Regions from separate parts of the Metabacillus sediminilitoris genome, predicted to be linked through region 2. Evidence: predicted binding sites of a transcription regulator. Region 2 holds the regulator's gene; the other holds the start of a gene.
The links. Region 2 encodes CtsR, which represses protease genes until heat stress. Its sites were predicted from a motif close to ATGGTCAATAAAGGTCAAACA; they were not measured.
Positions count from the first base shown of each region.

Region 1: the regulator CtsR is predicted to act here: its motif matches at 1,250-1,270, upstream of GMB29_RS14865 (ATP-dependent Clp protease ATP-binding subunit).

Region 1 is NZ_CP046266.1:3,134,186-3,144,309, forward strand. It holds gene GMB29_RS14855 (HAD-IA family hydrolase) at 1-1, opposite strand, end outside; gene GMB29_RS14860 (YkvI family membrane protein) at 58-1,089, opposite strand; gene GMB29_RS14865 (ATP-dependent Clp protease ATP-binding subunit) at 1,311-3,437, shown strand; gene GMB29_RS14870 (potassium channel family protein) at 3,559-4,581, shown strand; gene GMB29_RS14875 (hypothetical protein) at 4,732-4,998, shown strand; gene motA (flagellar motor stator protein MotA) at 5,122-5,922, shown strand; gene motB (flagellar motor protein MotB) at 5,915-6,676, shown strand; gene GMB29_RS14890 (MarR family winged helix-turn-helix transcriptional regulator) at 6,716-7,168, opposite strand; gene GMB29_RS14895 (bifunctional metallophosphatase/5'-nucleotidase) at 7,406-8,968, opposite strand; gene GMB29_RS14900 (ZIP family metal transporter) at 9,193-9,924, shown strand.
Region 2 is NZ_CP046266.1:106,509-116,632, forward strand. It holds rRNA gene GMB29_RS00550 (23S ribosomal RNA) at 1-1,298, shown strand, start outside; rRNA gene rrf (5S ribosomal RNA) at 1,380-1,495, shown strand; gene GMB29_RS00560 (MgtC/SapB family protein) at 1,829-2,524, shown strand; gene GMB29_RS00565 (CtsR family transcriptional regulator) at 2,650-3,111, shown strand; gene GMB29_RS00570 (protein-arginine kinase activator protein McsA) at 3,127-3,678, shown strand; gene GMB29_RS00575 (protein-arginine kinase McsB) at 3,681-4,778, shown strand; gene clpC (ATP-dependent protease ATP-binding subunit ClpC) at 4,775-7,213, shown strand; gene radA (DNA repair protein RadA) at 7,443-8,816, shown strand; gene disA (DNA integrity scanning diadenylate cyclase DisA) at 8,820-9,899, shown strand; gene GMB29_RS00595 (PIN/TRAM domain-containing protein) at 10,090-10,124, shown strand, end outside.

The DNA of each region.
Region 1 (10,124 bases), 2.6 Mb from region 2:
AAAATCTCTTCCTTTCAATCACGCGATCAGATATTACACTATTTTATCATACTACTTTTATTTACTCGGAACTTTTTTAACAATTAACAACACTAACATCCCCAAACATATATAACCAAACAAAGGATACAACGAAGAAATTAATGAACTATAGCCAATTTTACTTATAAATGCAGAGATACATAAAATTGTGCAGACAACGATCATACGAGGCAATTGAATGTATGTAAGCAGTTGTTTTTCAAGTCCATATAAATTCCCTATTACAGATGTAAAGATTTCACCAAAAATCACAGCTATATAAATAAAGTAGAAGGCAAAAAATGTCGTTTTCATGACCTCTGCCATCGGAATATCAAATTCCATCACATTTGGCAGCGTGGAAAGGGCGATATAACTGCTTATTAAAATGATTGTTAATAAAAAACCGCCAAGCATACCACCCCTTCTTAACACTTTCTCATCCTTAATTTCACTTGCTAATGGCACGAGAACAGCCGATGCCATTGTTAAGTTAAAGGCAGCATAGGAAATGGCGGATAAAATCCATTTGAAAGAAAAAGACATATCCACTGGTTTCGTATAAAATGCTTCTACAGAAAACGACTGTATGGCAAGGATTGAACTAAACAATATTAACATTGGAACAACGATCATATTGACGCTAAATAATCCTTTCACACCAAAAAACATGACAGCAATTGTTAGTAAAATGGTGATAATAACACCTAGTTTAACAGAGAGACCCAGCTGTTCTTTAAAAATAGCGCCTGCACCAGATAGCATAATAGATGTTAAGCCAAATAGAATAATGAGCATCAAGATATTCACAAAACTCCCAATTTTTCTTCCAAATAAATAGTTCACTAAATCTTGATAGGAGGTAGCATTTATTCTTTTTGATAAAATAAGCATTTTTGTACCTATTGATATAAAAAGAAACCCTGCTAATATGATTCCAGCTAAACCAAATACTCCATATTTCATAAAAAACTCAACGATCTCTCTTCCTGTTGCAAAACCCGCTCCCACAACAGTACCAATATATACAGCTGCAACTTGAAAGGAAGAAGCCCATGATCTCATCACCTTATACACCCCACTCTAGTTTCAATAGCTTGTATCATTATATGAGGAATCTCAAAGATGATTCTTCACTCTTCTAAGTGGTATTGAAGTATATTGGAAAAAATAGACAAAAAAATTTCGAAGCTAAATACTTGAAAGTCAAAAAAGGTCAAAGTATACTATTGTCAAAGAAGGTCAAACTATCATTCTACAAGATTCTACACAGAAAAGGAGTTTTGAATATGATGTGTGAAAATTGTCAACATAAACAAGCTACTATCCATGTAAACATTCAATTAAATAAACAACAAAAACAATTAACATTATGTCAAGACTGCTTCGCAGCATATAAACAAACAATCCCTTCTGGATTTTCAAATGGCATACCAACATTTCCATTTGATGAATTTTTGAAAGGATTTCATACAAGCCAAGCTGGACATCAAGAAAATTCATCACTGCAAACACAGCAAGGCAATGGTGGAATACTTGATAAACTTGGACGTAATCTAACACAAGCAGCACGTACCGGTTTAATTGATCCTGTTATCGGCCGTGATGAAGAGGTTGACCGTATTATTGAAATATTAAATCGCCGCAATAAAAATAACCCTGTGTTAATTGGTGAGCCTGGCGTTGGTAAAACGGCTGTTGTTGAAGGACTTGCTCTTAAAATTGCAAATGGCACTGTCCCAGCTAAACTCGTTAATAAAGAAGTATATCTTTTAGATGTTGCCTCACTCGTTGCAAGCACAGGAATTAGAGGTCAATTTGAAGAACGGATGAAAAAGATCATTCAGGAACTTCAGCAACGTAAAAATGTCATCTTATTTATCGATGAAATTCATCAGCTTGTAGGCGCTGGTTCTGCAGAAGGATCAATGGATGCTGGAAACATACTAAAACCTGCTCTTGCACGTGGTGAGCTGCAAGTTGTTGGTGCAACAACACTTAAAGAGTACCGAACAATTGAAAAAGACGCAGCACTTGAACGACGCTTCCAGCCAGTAATTGTACAAGAACCTTCTACAGAAAAGGCCATCAATATTCTAAAAGGAATTCAAAATAAGTATGAAAGCTACCATCATGTCACATATACTGATGAAGCGGTCAATGCATGTGTTACACTTTCACAGCGTTATATTCAGGATAGATTTTTACCTGATAAGGCAATTGACCTGCTTGATGAGGCTGGCTCTAAAAAGAATTTAACAATGACAAATGTTAATGATGAAGAATTAAAAGAACGCATTCTTCTGATTGGCAAACAAAAGCAAGAAGCCACTCAAAATGAAAACTATGAATTAGCAGCTAAATTAAGAGATGAAGAAGCGCGTCTTGAGGCTCAATTAGATCAGAATGAAAATACAGATAATATGATCGTTGATGTGGAAGATATACAAGCAATTATAGAGAAGAAAACTGGCATCCCAGTAGGTAAGCTACATGAAAATGAACAATCAAAAATGAAGCATTTAGAACAAAATCTATCTGATAAGGTAATTGGTCAAGCAGAAGCTGTAAAGAAAGTTTCAAAAGCAATTAGACGCAGCCGCGCAGGTTTAAAATCGAAAACAAGACCAATTGGTTCCTTCCTTTTTGTTGGACCAACAGGTGTGGGAAAAACAGAATTAACCAAAACCTTAGCAGAGGAATTATTCGGTTCAAAAGATGCAATGATCCGTCTAGACATGAGTGAATATATGGAAAAGCATGCTGTTTCTAAAATTATCGGTTCACCGCCAGGATATGTTGGACATGATGAAGCAGGTCAGCTTACTGAGAAAGTCCGCCGAAATCCATATAGCATTATCTTATTAGACGAAATTGAAAAGGCTCATCCAGACGTTCAGCATATGTTTCTGCAAATCCTTGAGGATGGTCGACTAACTGATAGTCAAGGACGCACTGTTAGTTTTAAGGACACTGTCATTATTATGACAAGTAATGCTGGTGTCGGAGCCAAACAAAAAGTTGTCGGTTTTGGAGCATCTGCTCAGACAGCAGTTGAAGAAAGTAATTTATTACAGTCTTTAGGTTCATTCTTTAAACCAGAATTCTTAAACCGTTTCGATAATATCATTGAATTTTCTTCACTTGAAAAAGATGATCTTATTAAAATTGTCTCGTTAATGGTTGAGGAATTATCAAGAACTCTCTCTGAACAAGATATTGTATTAACTATAACAAACGAAGCAAAAGAAAAACTTGCAGCACTAGGATACCACCCTGCTTTTGGTGCAAGACCACTTCGTCGGGTCATCCAAGAACATGTTGAAGATAAACTAACTGATCTCCTATTAGATGAAGGAAATGTATCAAAAGTTTTCGTTGATGTTAAAAATGATGAAATTGTTGTAGATGCTTGAATAAATATGGTGAGAACGACTTAAAGTCGCTTCTCACCATTTTTTATTCTGTCAATTTAATATGTTAACATTTTCTTACTCTCTCTAAACATTCGTTCGTGAGAAGAAAGGAGTAAAACAAATGATCTTTTTCCGACGATTCTTTTTAAAAGTTGTAAAAATGAATAATTGGGTTCTTATATTTGCTACATTGTCATTAGTGTTTTCAAGTAGTTATGTTATTTATTTTTTAGAACCTGAGACTTTTATAACTCCATTTGAAGGTTTGTGGTGGACAATGACAACTATTGCCACAGTTGGCTATGGAGATGTTTCACCTAAAACTGTTCCTGGAAAAATATTTGCAATGTGCTTATATATAGTTGGCATTGGACTTATGACGATTTTTATTGGGAAAGTATTTGACTTCCTTAGCATTCGAAAAAAATTAAAGGAGGCAGGAAAATTGAAGATTTCAACAGAAAATCACATTATATTAATAAACTGGACAACAAAAGCAGCCATTACATTAGACGAACTATTAAAAACATTTCAAAACATCCAGATTGTTATCATTGATGAAACACTTGAAAAAACACCAGTCATACAAGAACAAGTTGAATTTGTTAATGGAAATCCTGCAAATATTGATGTCCTCCATCAAGCAAACCTGCTCAAAAGCAAATCAGTTATGGTTTTTTCACCAGATGGTTTAATGACAGCATCACAAGCTGATGGGCTTACTTTATTAATTGCTTCTACAATTGAAGGGATAGGAAAAAAACACAATCACCATATCTATACAATTTGTGAAGTGGCAAATTCAAAGCACATTGATGCCTTTGTCCATGCCAATGTTGAAGAATTCATTACAGCTAATGACACTGCTGCACATCTTGCCGCTAGATCAATACTTTTTAACGGTTCAAGTGAAATTATTAGACAGTTAACAAGTCATTCAGGATTTGACCTTTATGCTATTGCAAGAAAACCGGAATGGCATACATATGCAGACGCGAGCAAAGCTCTCACAGCAAAAGGTGCACTTCTCATATCAAATGGAAATGACCTAACGATCATACAACAGCTCAATGACTCTATTCCTGATAATGCCACATTATTTATCATTTGTAATTATACGACATATCAAGAAATTATGACCTAATCTAGTTTTTATAAAACTCCCTTTACTAATCTATCTAAAATAATGATTTGACTCAAAAAATATCAATTATGAAAGACAGGCCAATAGCCTGTCTTTCTGTCTGTCATTGTTTATCTTCATCTCTCATATACATGCAATGAGGTGTTGACTGTGAAAAAATTTTCAAAGCTTCTATTATTGATCTCCTTTCTTTTGCTTATCATCAATGTTTCTTCATTTGGATTTATTGTTTATGTAGAATTCTTTGGTGCGTTTTACGGAGATGTGTTGATTTGCGGTACAAGTCTTCTTGGTGCATGTTGCGCAATATATGCAGATGATTTTAAAACAAACTACTATTCTAAGCTCTTTTTCTTTAGTCACCTTACTGTCCCCTTTCTTCCATTTTATTATTGGAGTATCGCAATCCTTATCTAAATTGTGACAAAAAACATTTAGCTTTTAGGATCATTCGACATTTTCTTTAAGAACCCCTTAAAATTTTTTATAATCCTCCGATATAATAGATAAGAAATATAATAGGAAATATGGTGATTTACGATGGATAAAACGTCATTATTGGGAATCATTCTTGCACTTGTTGCAGTTGGTGTTGGGATGGTTTTAAAAGGTGTACCCCTGTCTGCCTTAGCAAACGTACCTGCACTATTAATCATTATCTTGGGTACAATTGCAGCTGTTACAATTGCATTCCCCTCAAATGAGCTAAAAAAGGTTCCAAAATTATTTGGAATCATCTTTAAAGAAAGAAAAATATCTACGATTCAAGAGTTAATACCATTTTTCTCTGAATTGGCACAAGTTGCGCGTAAAGAAGGTTTACTTGCTCTAGAAGCTAAGCTTGTTGAAATTGAGGATCCTTTTTTGAAAAACGGTTTATTAATGGCTGTTGACGGTCAAGATGCAGAATTTATTCGTGATGTCATGACAGAAGAAATTGATGCAATGGAAGAACGACACCTAGCCTCTGCAGCTATTTTCACTCAAGCTGGAACATATGCGCCAACACTTGGTGTACTTGGGGCTGTTGTTGGTTTAGTTGCTGCTTTGTCTCATATGGAAGATACTAATGCATTAGCAGCAGCCATTGGAGCTGCTTTTATTGCGACAATGTACGGGATCTTCACGGGTTATGTTATTTGGCATCCGTTTGCTAATAAATTAAAACGTAAATCTAGACAAGAGGTAAAAGTAAAGGAAGTTATGATTGAAGGTGTTCTTTCAGTTTTAGAAGGACAAGCTCCGAAAGCGATTGAGCAAAAGCTTGCAACATATTTGCCTGTTCATGAAAGAAACAAATTAAATGCAATGACTGCTGAAGGAGAGAGCGTCAATGGCTAGAAAAAAGAAGCATAAACAACATGATGAACATCTTGATGAATCGTGGCTTGTTCCCTATGCTGATATATTGACACTCCTTCTCGCACTTTTCATTGCTTTATTTGCGATGAGCTCAGTAGATGCTCAGAAGTTTCAGCAAATTGCCAGATCTTTCAACTCTACTTTCACCGGCGGAACTGGTGTGCTAGACTATCCAAGCCCTACTCCAGATGGCGAAAAGGAACAACTGGATATCCAAAAGAATCAAACAACAGAAGAGGATGCAGAGAAAGTACAAAAGCAAATCGAGCAAAATAATTTAAAGAAAATACAAGATAAAGTTAATACGTATATATCAGAAAATAATCTTGAGTCTAAATTAAAAACAACACTTACAGATGAAGGCTTACTTATAACCATTTTAGATAATATTTTCTTCGACTCTGGAAGTGCGACTGTACGAAACAAAGATCTAAATCTTGCTAAGGAAATGTCAGAGCTTCTTGTTATGAATCCGCCTCGTAACATTATTGTTAGCGGTCATACAGATAATGTACCGATTAGTAACTCTGAGTATGATTCAAACTGGCATTTAAGTGTCATGCGTGCCGTGAATTTTATGAAAATACTACTTGAAAACGAAAAATTAGATGCGAAAGCATTTAGTGCAAAAGGCTTCGGAGAATTCAACCCTGTTGCTCCAAATGATACTAGTGAAGGAAAACAAAAAAACAGGCGTGTAGAAGTGTTAATCTTACCAAATGAACAAAAGTAAATAAAAAGGATCAAAGCATATCGCTTTGATCCTTTTTATTTAGGATTTCAAAAAGTCATTTGCATGGAAACCAACTTTTTTCAACATTTCAGTTACCATGTTTTTCTCTTCATCTGTAAGAACGCTAACAATTTCGTTGATCCGTTCTTGATGTGTTGGGAAAATTTCTTCAATCAACTTTTTGCCATTTTCCGTTATTTGTGCAAACGTCACTCTTCGATCTGTTGGACAAGCTTTACGTGCAAGTAAACCTTTTTGTTCAAGCTTGTCTACGACATACGTTATACTACCGCTTGCAAGCAAGATCTTCCCGCCAATTTGTTGTAAGGGTTGATCTCCTTTATGATAGAGCAGCTCTAAAACAGCAAACTCAGTTGGATTTAAGTTAAACGTAGAAATATGTTTATTAACTGCATCATTAAATGCGCGATGTGCACGTGATAGTACGATAAAAAACTTCAGTGATTCTTCTGTTTGCTTTGATTTATTCATATAACCTTCATCCTTTAATGATTATCTCGAATTCAAACTAAATTTATTAAACTAATAATAGAACATGTTATACAATATGTCAATCTTCCAAAAAAAAAGTTAACGTTTTTAATGAGATAATGCAGCTGAATTCCATAGGTTATAACCTAAATATGACAAGGCCATCCTATCTATTATATATTTTTTCGATATAATGATGTTGAACGTCTTCCCACTCCTACGAAATCAATCTACCATTTACCAAATGATTTTCCAATTATGATTCACTTCAGCTTTTATCGTTTTCCGCTTCATAATGTACTCAGCCATTAACTCTGACATATCAATTGGAATTTCTTTTACGACAGGTTTTCCTTTAAACATTTGATAACCACCGCCGCCACCTGCTCGGTAATTATTCATGACGACATCAAAATAAGCATCCATCAAAAGTTCTACACCGTTTTTTGTTAGGTTCACAATACGAGAGCCCGCCGGTTTCGTTAAATCAATTGTATACTCGATCCCTTCCCACATATCATAGTTATAATGCTGTGGCTTTGGCACAGAGAATTCGGGATTAATATCTACTATTCCATCTTTCAATATAAAATATGAAGCAGATTGTTCTAACGCATCTTTCATATCCTTACCACTTATTCGTATCACTTTAAGAGTATTTGGATAAATATAATTAGCCACGATATCCCTCATTGTGATCTGTTTTGGAAACCCAGGTGAATCGCTATGAAAAAGTGCTGTTGCAGAGATCGTTACACCTGCGGTATCCATTTGTACTTTATTAATGAATTCAATCATTGGATGTTCTTTTAATCTGAGGCTAAAACCATCGTGTATTGTCATGTCTCCAATGACTTCTCCGATTGGTTGATCAAGCCACTCTTGTGTTTGTCGTTCATCTTCCATAACCAATGAGAGTATTTCATCGTCAGTTCCTACCTGATCAGCTAAGAGTAATGATGCTTTTTTCTCAACAATCGTTTTCTTTTGTTCTTTATTAATGATTATTTCTACTTTCCCTAAGGCTTTACCGTTAAAACTAGGTTGAATGACAACAACGCCATTTATTGTGGCAGTAATGGCGCGATGCTGATGTCCTGTAAATAAGACATCTATGCCTTCAATCTGCTGGCAAATCTGATATGCTTGATTTTCTCCAGTGTGTTCTTCTGTAGGTTCCTCTGTCAAAACATCACATTCAATTCCACCATGATAGGATACAATCATAACATCAGGCTTCTCTACCTTTTTGATATAATCTACCCATTTCTTTGCACTTTCAAATGCATCTTGAAATATAATATCAGCAATATGTCTTGGATCTTCCCAATTTGGTATGTAATGTGTCGTAATTCCTAATATAGCTATTTTAATGTCTTGGATATTTTTTATGATATAAGGCCTACCGAATAATGGTGACTTTGTCTTGTTCGTAAGAATATTTGCTGAAAGCCACGGGAAACACGATTGCTGAACAGCTTTTTGTAACACTGACAGTCCGTAATTGAATTCATGATTACCGATTACTGCTGCATCATACTTTAATGTATTTAACACGGTTATCATCGGATTATTCTTATCTTTGTTCTTTTTTACATGATGAAATGTTAGAGGTGTTCCTTGAAGAAGGTCGCCATTATCAATTAGGATTAATTGGTTATTTTTCTTCCGCTCATTTTTTATGATCGTCGAGATTTTCCCTAATCCACAAGCATGGTTTGTACTAGTACTATAATCATGTGGAAAAATGTTCCCATGTATATCTGAAGTTTGTAAAATCGTAAGCTTAACCGTTGTCATATTACACCGCCTCAATTTTCACTTCTTGAAATTAATCTTACACAAACACATTGTTGTAAACAACAAGGAAATGAAGATAAAAAACCATGCTTCTAATCATTCTTCACTAAATTTAAGCATAGTAATTGTTATACATTGTTTCAAAACTTGTTTTTTCCGCTATAATATTTTTAAGTAAGAATTTTTAGATAAAAGGTGGATCATTTCAGGAGGAGTAAGCCTAAATGTCTGGAGTTTTAATCGGAAGTATATTATCTGCACTGTCAACAGGATTAGGAGCCATTCCAATACTGTTTTTGCAAGGGTCAATTACACATAGGTGGCGTGATATCCTTTTAGCATTCTCAGCAGGAATTATGATGACTGCCGCAATGTTAGGACTAATACCTGAGTCATTAAAATTTGGAGGAATACTTGAAGTAACAATTGGCTTATTTTTGGGAGTGCTTATTTTAACAACATTAGAAAAAGCGATCCCGCATATTGATTTAGAACACACAAAAAGTGGCATTCAATTTGATGAAAAAGCGATGCTAATTGTTGCCGCTATTACACTGCATAATATTCCTGAAGGGTTATCCGTAGGCGTAAGTTATGCATCAGATGTATCTGAAACTGGAAATTTAATCGCTTTTGCAATTGGATTACAAAATGCACCAGAGGGATTTTTAGTTGCTTTATTTTTAATAAATCAAAGTATCGGGAAAGGAAAAGCCTTCTTAATTGCTACCGCAACTGGTGCAGTTGAAATTGTCGCTTCCTTACTTGGCTTTTACTTAACAAGCTATTTAAGCTTCCTTGTTCCATACGGACTATCGTTTGCTGCTGGTGCAATGCTGTTTATCATTTATAAAGAACTTATCCCAGAAAGCCATGGAGATGGCAACGAGCGCATTGCGACATATTCATTTATTATAGGAATTCTTTTTATGATTATTTTAATTAATAGTTTCTAGAAAAGTGGAAGCGCCTGTTCAGCCCTGACATTCATAAGACGCGAATGAAATGAAGGTGTTCTTTACCTACATTTCATACGTGGCTTATGACCTCGAGGAGCTAGGCGCTGGAGCAAGACATCCTTGAAAAGCGTATGCGCCTTGACCCTGCCATAACATGCTCTAGTAAATATCATGTAGAGGCGATTACAACCTATACA
Region 2 (10,124 bases):
AGGTGAGAGGTGCCCGTACCGCAAACCGACACAGGTAGGCGAGGAGAGAATCCTAAGGTGAGCGAGAGAACTCTCGTTAAGGAACTCGGCAAAATGACCCCGTAACTTCGGGAGAAGGGGTGCTTTTTCAGGGCTTGCCCTGCGAAAAGCCGCAGTGAATAGGCCCAGGCGACTGTTTAGCAAAAACACAGGTCTCTGCGAAGCCGCAAGGCGAAGTATAGGGGCTGACGCCTGCCCGGTGCTGGAAGGTTAAGGGGAGAGGTTAGCGCAAGCGAAGCTTTGAACCGAAGCCCCAGTAAACGGCGGCCGTAACTATAACGGTCCTAAGGTAGCGAAATTCCTTGTCGGGTAAGTTCCGACCCGCACGAAAGGCGTAACGATCTGGGCACTGTCTCAACGAGAGACTCGGTGAAATTATAGTACCTGTGAAGATGCAGGTTACCCGCGACAGGACGGAAAGACCCCGTGGAGCTTTACTGTAGCCTGATATTGAATTTTGGTACAGCTTGTACAGGATAGGTAGGAGCCTGAGAAGCCGGAGCGCTAGCTTCGGTGGAGGCGTCGGTGGGATACTACCCTGGCTGTATTGAAATTCTAACCCGCAGCCCTTATCGGGCTGGGAGACAGTGTCAGGTGGGCAGTTTGACTGGGGCGGTCGCCTCCTAAAATGTAACGGAGGCGCCCAAAGGTTCCCTCAGAATGGTTGGAAATCATTCGTAGAGTGTAAAGGCACAAGGGAGCTTGACTGCGAGACCTACAAGTCGAGCAGGGACGAAAGTCGGGCTTAGTGATCCGGTGGTTCCGCATGGAAGGGCCATCGCTCAACGGATAAAAGCTACCCCGGGGATAACAGGCTTATCTCCCCCAAGAGTCCACATCGACGGGGAGGTTTGGCACCTCGATGTCGGCTCATCGCATCCTGGGGCTGTAGTCGGTCCCAAGGGTTGGGCTGTTCGCCCATTAAAGCGGTACGCGAGCTGGGTTCAGAACGTCGTGAGACAGTTCGGTCCCTATCCGTCGTGGGCGTAGGAAATTTGAGAGGAGCTGTCCTTAGTACGAGAGGACCGGGATGGACGCACCGCTGGTGTACCAGTTGTCTTGCCAAAGGCATAGCTGGGTAGCTATGTGCGGAAGGGATAAGTGCTGAAAGCATCTAAGCATGAAGCCCCCCTCAAGATGAGATTTCCCATAGCGTAAGCTAGTAAGATCCCTGAAAGATGATCAGGTTGATAGGTCAGAGGTGGAAGCGCGGTGACGTGTGGAGCTGACTGATACTAATCGATCGAGGACTTAACCTAATATATATGCGTTAAACAAAGTGAATTGAATTGTGAATCGTTATCTAGTTTTGAAGGAATATCCCTTCAAACTTAATATTATTTGGTGACGATGGCGAAGAGGTCACACCCGTTCCCATGCCGAACACGGAAGTTAAGCTCTTCAGCGCCGATGGTAGTTAGGGGTTTCCCCTTGTGAGAGTAGGACGTTGCCAAGTAAGAAGAGAGAAGATCAGTAGAGATACTGGTCTTTTTTGTTGTTTTTTAACAAAAATTGTAGGAAAATCACGTAAAGATATCGATATAGTCGAGAAATGTGTGTCGAAAATTTTATCTTCAGTACTTATACTCAAACAACCCTCTTCATTAACCTATCCTACTAAACTCATGATCCTTATTAACAAGGCCTTTAATCCATTCATAAAAATATATTTAGTTATAGGATAAAAATAAAAATATTTATTTTTATTAATAAATGTGTTTAAAAATAATGATTTGAGTATATATATATTAGATCATTTATTTAGGCAAAAGAGGAGACAAGATTGAATATGTTTGAGTTTTTAAATCAAGATACATATATCATGTTTACTCGTATATTAATCGCAACAGTTTTATGCGGTTTAATAGGGCTAGAAAGAGAGTTTAATAATCATCCTGCTGGTTTTCGGACACATTTACTAGTAGGATTAGGTTCATGTTTAATGATGATATTATCTCTATATGGATTTGAAAATTATATAGAACGTCATACTTCCCAAGTTCAGTTTGATCCAGCTAGGATTCCATCGTATGTCATCAGCGGTATCGGTTTTTTAGGCGGGGGTACGATTCTTGTGAAAGGTGCAACGATAAGAGGGTTAACGACAGCTGCATCCATTTGGATTGTTGCTGGGTTAGGCTTAGTTATTGGAGCAGGTATGTATGTTATTGCATTTTTTACTACTGTAATTGTATTAATGTGTTTGGTATTTTTAAATCGACTTGAAAAATATATGAATGTTAAAAGAACAAGAAAGAAAATGAAAATAGTGGTCCATTCACAAAAGACAACCATTGATCAAGTAATAGCGAAACTAGCACCCTATGGCGTAACAGTACATAAAATAACTTTGACATCCTGCAGTAAGGATAAAAATAATCATGCAATGTTTCAGTATCAGTTAGACTTTGACATTTCTTCTCTATTTCATGCCGATTTAGGGGAAATTTTAGTAGAAATTGATGAAGTGGAAAAAATATTTTAAGTACGTTTTACCTGAACTTATTTTGGCAATATTTAAAATGAGACAGAAGAGTTGAAAAATTTTTCTGTTCCATTTATAGTATGACTATAGTCAAATATAGTCAAAGTCAGTGAGGGGGAGGTTGAGTGAGAAATATTTCAGACATTATTGAACAGTATCTTAAACATGTACTGGACAATAGTGGCAAAGAAATCGTTGAAATTAAACGGAGTGAAATTGCCGATAAATTTCAGTGTGTGCCTTCACAGATAAACTATGTAATAAATACCAGATTTACAATTGAGAGAGGGTATGTTGTAGAAAGTAAGCGCGGCGGGGGCGGTTATATACGTATTATAAAAGTGCAATCGAATAATCAAGCCCATCTACTAGACCAAATCTTACACTTAATTCAAAATCGACTTTCACAAGCTTCTGCGGAAGACATTATAGGTCGGCTAATAAGAGAAAAAGTGATTTCTGCTCGTGAAGCAAAATTAATGTTAAGCGTGATTGATCGCTCAGTCCTATATATAGATCTCCCACATAGGGATGAGTTAAGAGCAAGGATGTTTAAGGCCATGATAACAACATTGAAATACAAGTGAAAGAAGGGGAGACGGATGATATGCCAAGAGTGTAAGGAAAGACCGGCAACGTTTCACTTTACGAAGGTAGTCAATGGTGAAAAAACAGAAGTTCATATTTGTGAGCATTGTGCACAAGAAAACAGTGAACTTTTTATGTTTAATGCTAACACGGGCTTTTCTTTAAATAATTTACTTACTGGTTTACTTAATATTGAAGCTGATCTTCATAAGAAGAAAGAACAAAAAGTCTTTAATACTGGTGATGAACTTCAATGTGACAGATGTAAAATGACATTTTCTCAATTTAAACAAACTGGACGTTTTGGCTGTTCAAATTGCTATCATACATTTAATATTTATATCAATCCAATCCTTAAGCGTGTGCATGGAGGAAATACAGTTCATACAGGGAAGATTCCTGAACGTATTGGAGGAGATATCCATATACGCAAGCAAATAGAAGGGTTGAAAAATAAAATTCATGAGTTTATTATCCAAGAAGAGTTTGAGCAAGCTGCAATGGTAAGAGACGAAATTAGATCTCTTGAAAAGAAATTGAGTAGCTCACAAGAGGAGGGATCTTAATAGTGTCACTCCAAAATTTTATGAATCATGCAATGAGTTCGTGGATGAACAAGGAAGGACCTGATTCAGATATTGTATTAAGCAGTCGGATTCGTTTAGCACGTAATATCGAAAAGTTTAATTTTCCGACGCTCTCCACGTATGAAGAATCACAAGAAGTTCTACATTTTTTTGAAACAACATTAAAAAACAAAACATTCCCCAAAATTGGCAGGTTAGAGTTACTAAAAATGAATGAATTACAGCCAATTCAAAAAAGGGTGTTAGTCGAAAAGCATTTAATCAGTCCGAACTTATCTGAGAATGCTATTTTTGGAGGATGCTTACTTTCTGAAAACGAAGAAGTAAGTATTATGATAAATGAAGAAGATCACATCCGAATTCAGTGTCTATTTCCTGGGTTACAACTGGGAGAGGCATTAGAAATGGCAAATAAGTTTGATAATTGGATTGAAGAAGAAGTAGATTACGCGTTTGATGAACAATGTGGTTATTTAACAAGTTGTCCAACAAATGTAGGTACAGGATTAAGGGCATCTGTTATGATGCACTTACCAGCAATGGTTCTAACACAGAAAATAAATCGAATTATTCCCGCTATTAACCATTTGGGGCTAGTGGTAAGAGGTATTTATGGTGAGGGCAGCGAGGCAGTTGGCAATATTTTTCAGATTTCGAACCAAATAACACTAGGGAAATCCGAAAAAGACATCGTTGAAGACCTTATCAGTGTAGTTCAACAATTAATAACCCAAGAAAGAACAACTCGTGAAGCTCTTTACAACAGCTCCCAAAATCAGTTAGAAGATAGAGTGTTCAGATCTTTAGGTACGTTAACGTATAGTCGTATTATTGAATCTAGTGAAACAGCAAAGTGTTTATCAGATGTTCGATTGGGTATTGATTTAGGAATTATAAAAGATCTATCTCGCACTATTCTAAATGAACTTATGATTTTAACTCAACCTGGATTTTTACAACAATATTTTGGTGGACCATTACGTCCAAATGAGAGAGATATTCGCCGTGCAGCTTTAATTAGAGAACGGTTGAATTTAGAAATGGAACGTAAAAAACGGATGGAGGATGATGAATCATGATGTTTGGAAGATTTACAGAGCGCGCTCAAAAGGTACTTGCATTAGCACAAGAGGAAGCAGTTCGTTTAGGTCATAATAATATTGGAACAGAGCACATTCTTTTAGGGCTTGTTAGTGAAGGTGAAGGAATAGCTGCTAAAGCTTTATTAGCATTAGGCTTAGGTCCTGAAAAAATCCAAAAAGAGGTTGAAGGCTTAATTGGCAGAGGCCAAGATGCTTCTCAAACAATTCATTACACACCGCGGGCAAAGAAAGTTATTGAGCTTTCTATGGATGAAGCGAGAAAGTTAGGTCATTCATATGTTGGAACAGAGCATATATTACTTGGCTTAATTCGTGAAGGCGAAGGAGTTGCTGCACGAGTACTGAATAATCTAGGTGTAAGTTTAAATAAAGCAAGACAACAAGTACTTCAACTATTAGGTAGCAATGAAACGTCTTCAAATCATCAAGGCAGTATGGCAAGTGCTAATACGCCAACGCTTGATAGCCTTGCTAGAGATTTAACGGCTATTGCTAGAGAAGGAAGTTTGGATCCTGTTATTGGTAGAAGCAAGGAAATTCAACGAGTTATTGAAGTGTTAAGCCGCCGTACTAAAAATAATCCTGTTTTAATTGGTGAGCCAGGTGTAGGTAAAACTGCGATTGCAGAAGGTCTTGCTCAACAAATTGTACAAAATGAAGTGCCGGAAATCTTACGTGATAAACGTGTTATGACACTTGATATGGGTACAGTTGTTGCTGGTACGAAATACCGAGGTGAGTTTGAGGACCGTCTTAAGAAGGTAATGGATGAAATACGTCAAGCTGGAAATATCATTCTCTTTATTGATGAGCTTCATACATTAATCGGTGCTGGTGGAGCTGAGGGTGCCATTGATGCTTCAAATATTTTAAAGCCTTCATTAGCTAGAGGTGAATTACAGTGTATTGGAGCAACAACACTTGATGAATATCGAAAATACATTGAGAAAGATGCTGCATTAGAACGTAGATTCCAACCAATTCAAGTAGATGAGCCGACACCTGAGGAAAGTATTCAAATTTTAAAAGGATTACGTGATCGTTATGAGGCACATCATCGAGTTTCTATTACAGATGAAGCCATTGATGCTGCTGTAAAATTATCTGATCGTTATATTTCTGATCGATTTTTACCAGATAAAGCAATTGATTTAATTGATGAGGCAGGATCAAAAGTTCGCTTACGCTCTTTCACAACACCGCCTAATTTAAAAGAGCTTGAGCATAAGCTTGATGAAATTCGCAAAGAGAAGGACGCTTCTGTACAAAGTCAGGAGTTTGAAAAAGCAGCTTCCTTACGTGATACAGAGCAACGCTTGCGTGAACAGCTTGAAGAAACAAAGAAAACATGGAAAGAAAAGCAAGGTCAAGAGAATACAGAAGTTACGGTTGATGATATTGCAATGGTCGTTTCTAGTTGGACCGGAGTACCAGTATCCCGGTTAGCTCAAACGGAAACAGATAAATTATTAAACATGGAAAGTCTCCTTCACTCTAGAGTCATCGGGCAAGATGAAGCAGTTGTTGCTGTTGCAAAAGCTGTCCGTCGTGCACGTGCAGGGTTAAAGGATCCAAAACGTCCGATTGGTTCATTTATTTTCTTAGGACCGACTGGTGTAGGTAAAACGGAGCTTGCAAGAGCATTGGCAGAATCAATCTTCGGCGATGAAGACGCCATGATTCGTATCGATATGTCCGAGTATATGGAGAAACACTCTACTTCTCGTTTAGTTGGTTCACCTCCTGGTTACGTAGGTTATGAAGAAGGCGGTCAATTAACTGAAAAGGTTAGAAGAAAGCCATACTCTGTTGTTCTTTTAGATGAAATTGAAAAAGCTCATCCTGATGTATTCAATATCTTATTACAAGTACTAGAGGATGGCCGATTAACTGACTCTAAAGGACGTACTGTAGACTTTAGAAATACAATTTTAATTATGACATCAAATGTTGGAGCAAGTGAATTAAAGCGAAATAAATATGTTGGCTTTAATGTTCAAGACGAAACTCAAAATTACAAGGATATGAAAGGCAAAGTAATGGATGAGTTAAAACGTGCATTCCGACCAGAATTCATTAACCGTATTGATGAAATTATCGTGTTCCACTCATTAGAAAAGAAACATTTAAAAGAAATCGTTACTCTTATGTCAGATCAATTAACGAAACGACTAAAAGAACAAGATTTATCATTGGAATTAACTGAATCTGCTATCGAAAAAATTGCAGATGAGGGGATTGATCTTGAATATGGTGCAAGACCTTTACGTCGTTCTATTCAAAAGAATGTTGAGGATCGACTTTCAGAAGAATTATTAAGGGGTACAATTGATAAAGGCCAAAAAATTATTTTAGATGTAGAAAACGGTGAATTTGTCGTTAAGACGGCTGAAAAGGAAGAAGTTAGATAAATTTTATAGCTACCTACAATCAAATGTAAGAGTAGGACATATAGAATAAAAATGTGTAAACCAATTGAGGCATACTACGAAATGTGTGCCTCACTTTCTTATATTTGGAGGAATTTCAATTTTTATGTTAAAAAAGATTCCTCAAAATATCCTCTACTTTCTATATAATTGAGATAAGTATCATAATTAACTCTACTACTTGGTAATCTAATAAGAGAGGAACACTTTCATGGCTAAAACAAAGGTGAAATTTATTTGTCAATCATGTGGATACGAATCACCGAAATGGATGGGTAAATGCCCAGGTTGTGGAGAATGGAATAAAATGACAGAGGAGATTTTGAAGCCTGTATCGCCAAGAAAGGCTACTTTTGCTCATTCCAACCAAACCGTTCAAAAACCTTCCCCGATTACAAATATCGAAACAACCCAAGAACCAAGGATTTTTACAAATTTAAAAGAATTTAACCGTGTATTAGGAAGCGGTATTGTTAAAGGGTCTCTCGTGTTAATTGGTGGTGATCCTGGTATTGGTAAGTCTACGCTTCTGCTGCAAGTATCCTCCCAATTAGCAGATAATGGTCACGATGTCTTATATATATCCGGAGAAGAATCTGTTAAACAAACGAAATTAAGAGCAGATCGCTTAGGAGTAAAAGCAGATAAACTATTCGTCTTATCAGAAACAGATATGAGTTATATTTCTCAGGCAATTGAGGAAACAAACCCTTCATTTGTTGTTGTTGATTCCATTCAAACGGTATTCCATAGTGAATTAAGCTCAGCTCCAGGAAGTGTATCACAAGTAAGAGAATCAACAGCAGATCTAATGAGAATTGCTAAAACAAAAGGTATCGCTATTTTTATTGTCGGTCATGTTACAAAGGAAGGATCAATTGCTGGTCCGCGTTTATTAGAGCACATGGTAGATACTGTACTCTACTTTGAAGGAGAAAGACATCATACATACCGCATTTTACGAGCCGTGAAGAATCGTTTTGGATCAACGAATGAAATGGGTATTTTTGAGATGAAGGAATCAGGTTTAGAAGAAGTAAAAAATCCTTCAGAAATATTTTTAGAAGAAAGATCGAAAGGTGCTGCTGGATCAACGGTAGTAGCCTCAATGGAGGGAACTAGACCGGTTCTTGTTGAAATTCAGGCATTAATTTCACCTACAAGCTTTGGTAATCCAAGGAGAATGGCAACAGGTATCGATCATAATCGTGTCCCATTATTAATGGCAGTGTTAGAGAAACGTGTAGGACTCCTTCTGCAAAATCAAGATGCCTATTTGAAGGTTGCGGGTGGAATTAAACTTGATGAACCAGCTATCGATTTAGCTGTTGCTGTAAGTATTGCTTCAAGCTTTAAAGATGCACCACCAAAACCAACAGATGTCATAATTGGTGAAGTTGGTTTAACTGGAGAGGTTAGAAGAGTTTCGAGGATTGAGCAAAGGGTCATAGAAGCTGCAAAGCTTGGATTTAAGCGGGCGATTATTCCTGAAGCAAATATTGGTGGGTGGAGTCCTCCGGATAACATTGAGATCGTTGGGATAAAAAATGTAGCTGAGGCCCTCCATAAAACGTTAGGAGGATAGGAGATGACAGATGTAGAGAGTAAATCTGGTGAAAAAAGGCTAAATGAAATTTTGCAATTTGTAGCACCTGGTACGCCAATGCGTGAGGGTATCGAAAATGTCCTTCGTGCAAAAACAGGTGGATTAATTGTCATTGGTCATAATGATAAAGTTAAGGATATTTTAGACGGTGGCTTTTCAATAAATTGTACATTTTCCTCTGCCCACTTGTATGAGTTAGCTAAAATGGATGGGGCGATTATTTTAAGTGACTCTGGTAATAAGATTCTCTATGCAAATGCTCAGCTAGTTCCTGACCCTTCTATTTATTCTTCTGAAACTGGGATGAGACATCGAACAGCTGAACGAGTGGCAAAACAAACAGGTAATTTGGTGATAGCCATTTCACAAAGAAGAAATGTGATTACTCTCTATCATGGTGAACTAAGATATGCACTTAAAGAAATAGGTGTTATTTTAACTAAGGCTAATCAGGCGATCCAAACACTAGAAAAATATAAGACTGTTCTTGATCACTCGATCTTGAATTTAGGTGCATTAGAGCTTGAAGATTTGGTTACTTTTAAAGAAGTGCTGCAAGTGTTGCATCGATTTGAGATGGTATTGCGTATAAAAGATGAAATAAATGATTATGTGAACGAGCTGGGGGCAGAAGGTCATCTTATTAGGTTACAATTGGCAGAGCTCCTTACTGGGATAGAAGGAGAAGCTGTCCTTCTTATTAAGGATTATGCAAATGACAAGGCTGTTGATCCACATCAAATTGTTAAACAGCTTCAAGACCTTTCTAGTTTTGAGCTTATAGAGGATTCAGTCTTATTTAAATTACTTGGGTACTCTTCATTTACAAACATTGATACTCCTGTCATGTCAAGAGGATATCGAATGTTAAGTAAAATTCCTAGATTGCCAACGATTATTATTGAAAATTTAGTGACAGACTATAAAAAGTTGAAACATATTATGCAAGCATCCGTAGAACAATTAGATGAAGTAGATGGAATAGGTGAGGTAAGAGCAAAGAAAATTATTGAAGGGATGAAGAGATTAAAGGATCAGCTTTTAATTGACCGCCATCTATAAGAATTTTTCATCAAAATTTTAGCAATTTGGTTTTAATTTCATTAAATAAGGGTATATTAAAATTGTTTTTTAAATTATCTTTTTTAGTAACGTTACAGGCTTGTTTCAATCTATTTACAAATTTAAATATCTATTTCACATGTACAAGAAGTAGGATAAAGTAGATATATCGTAAAAGGGAGGTGAAGGTATGTTAATAAAGCGCATTATACAGTTATTATTTCT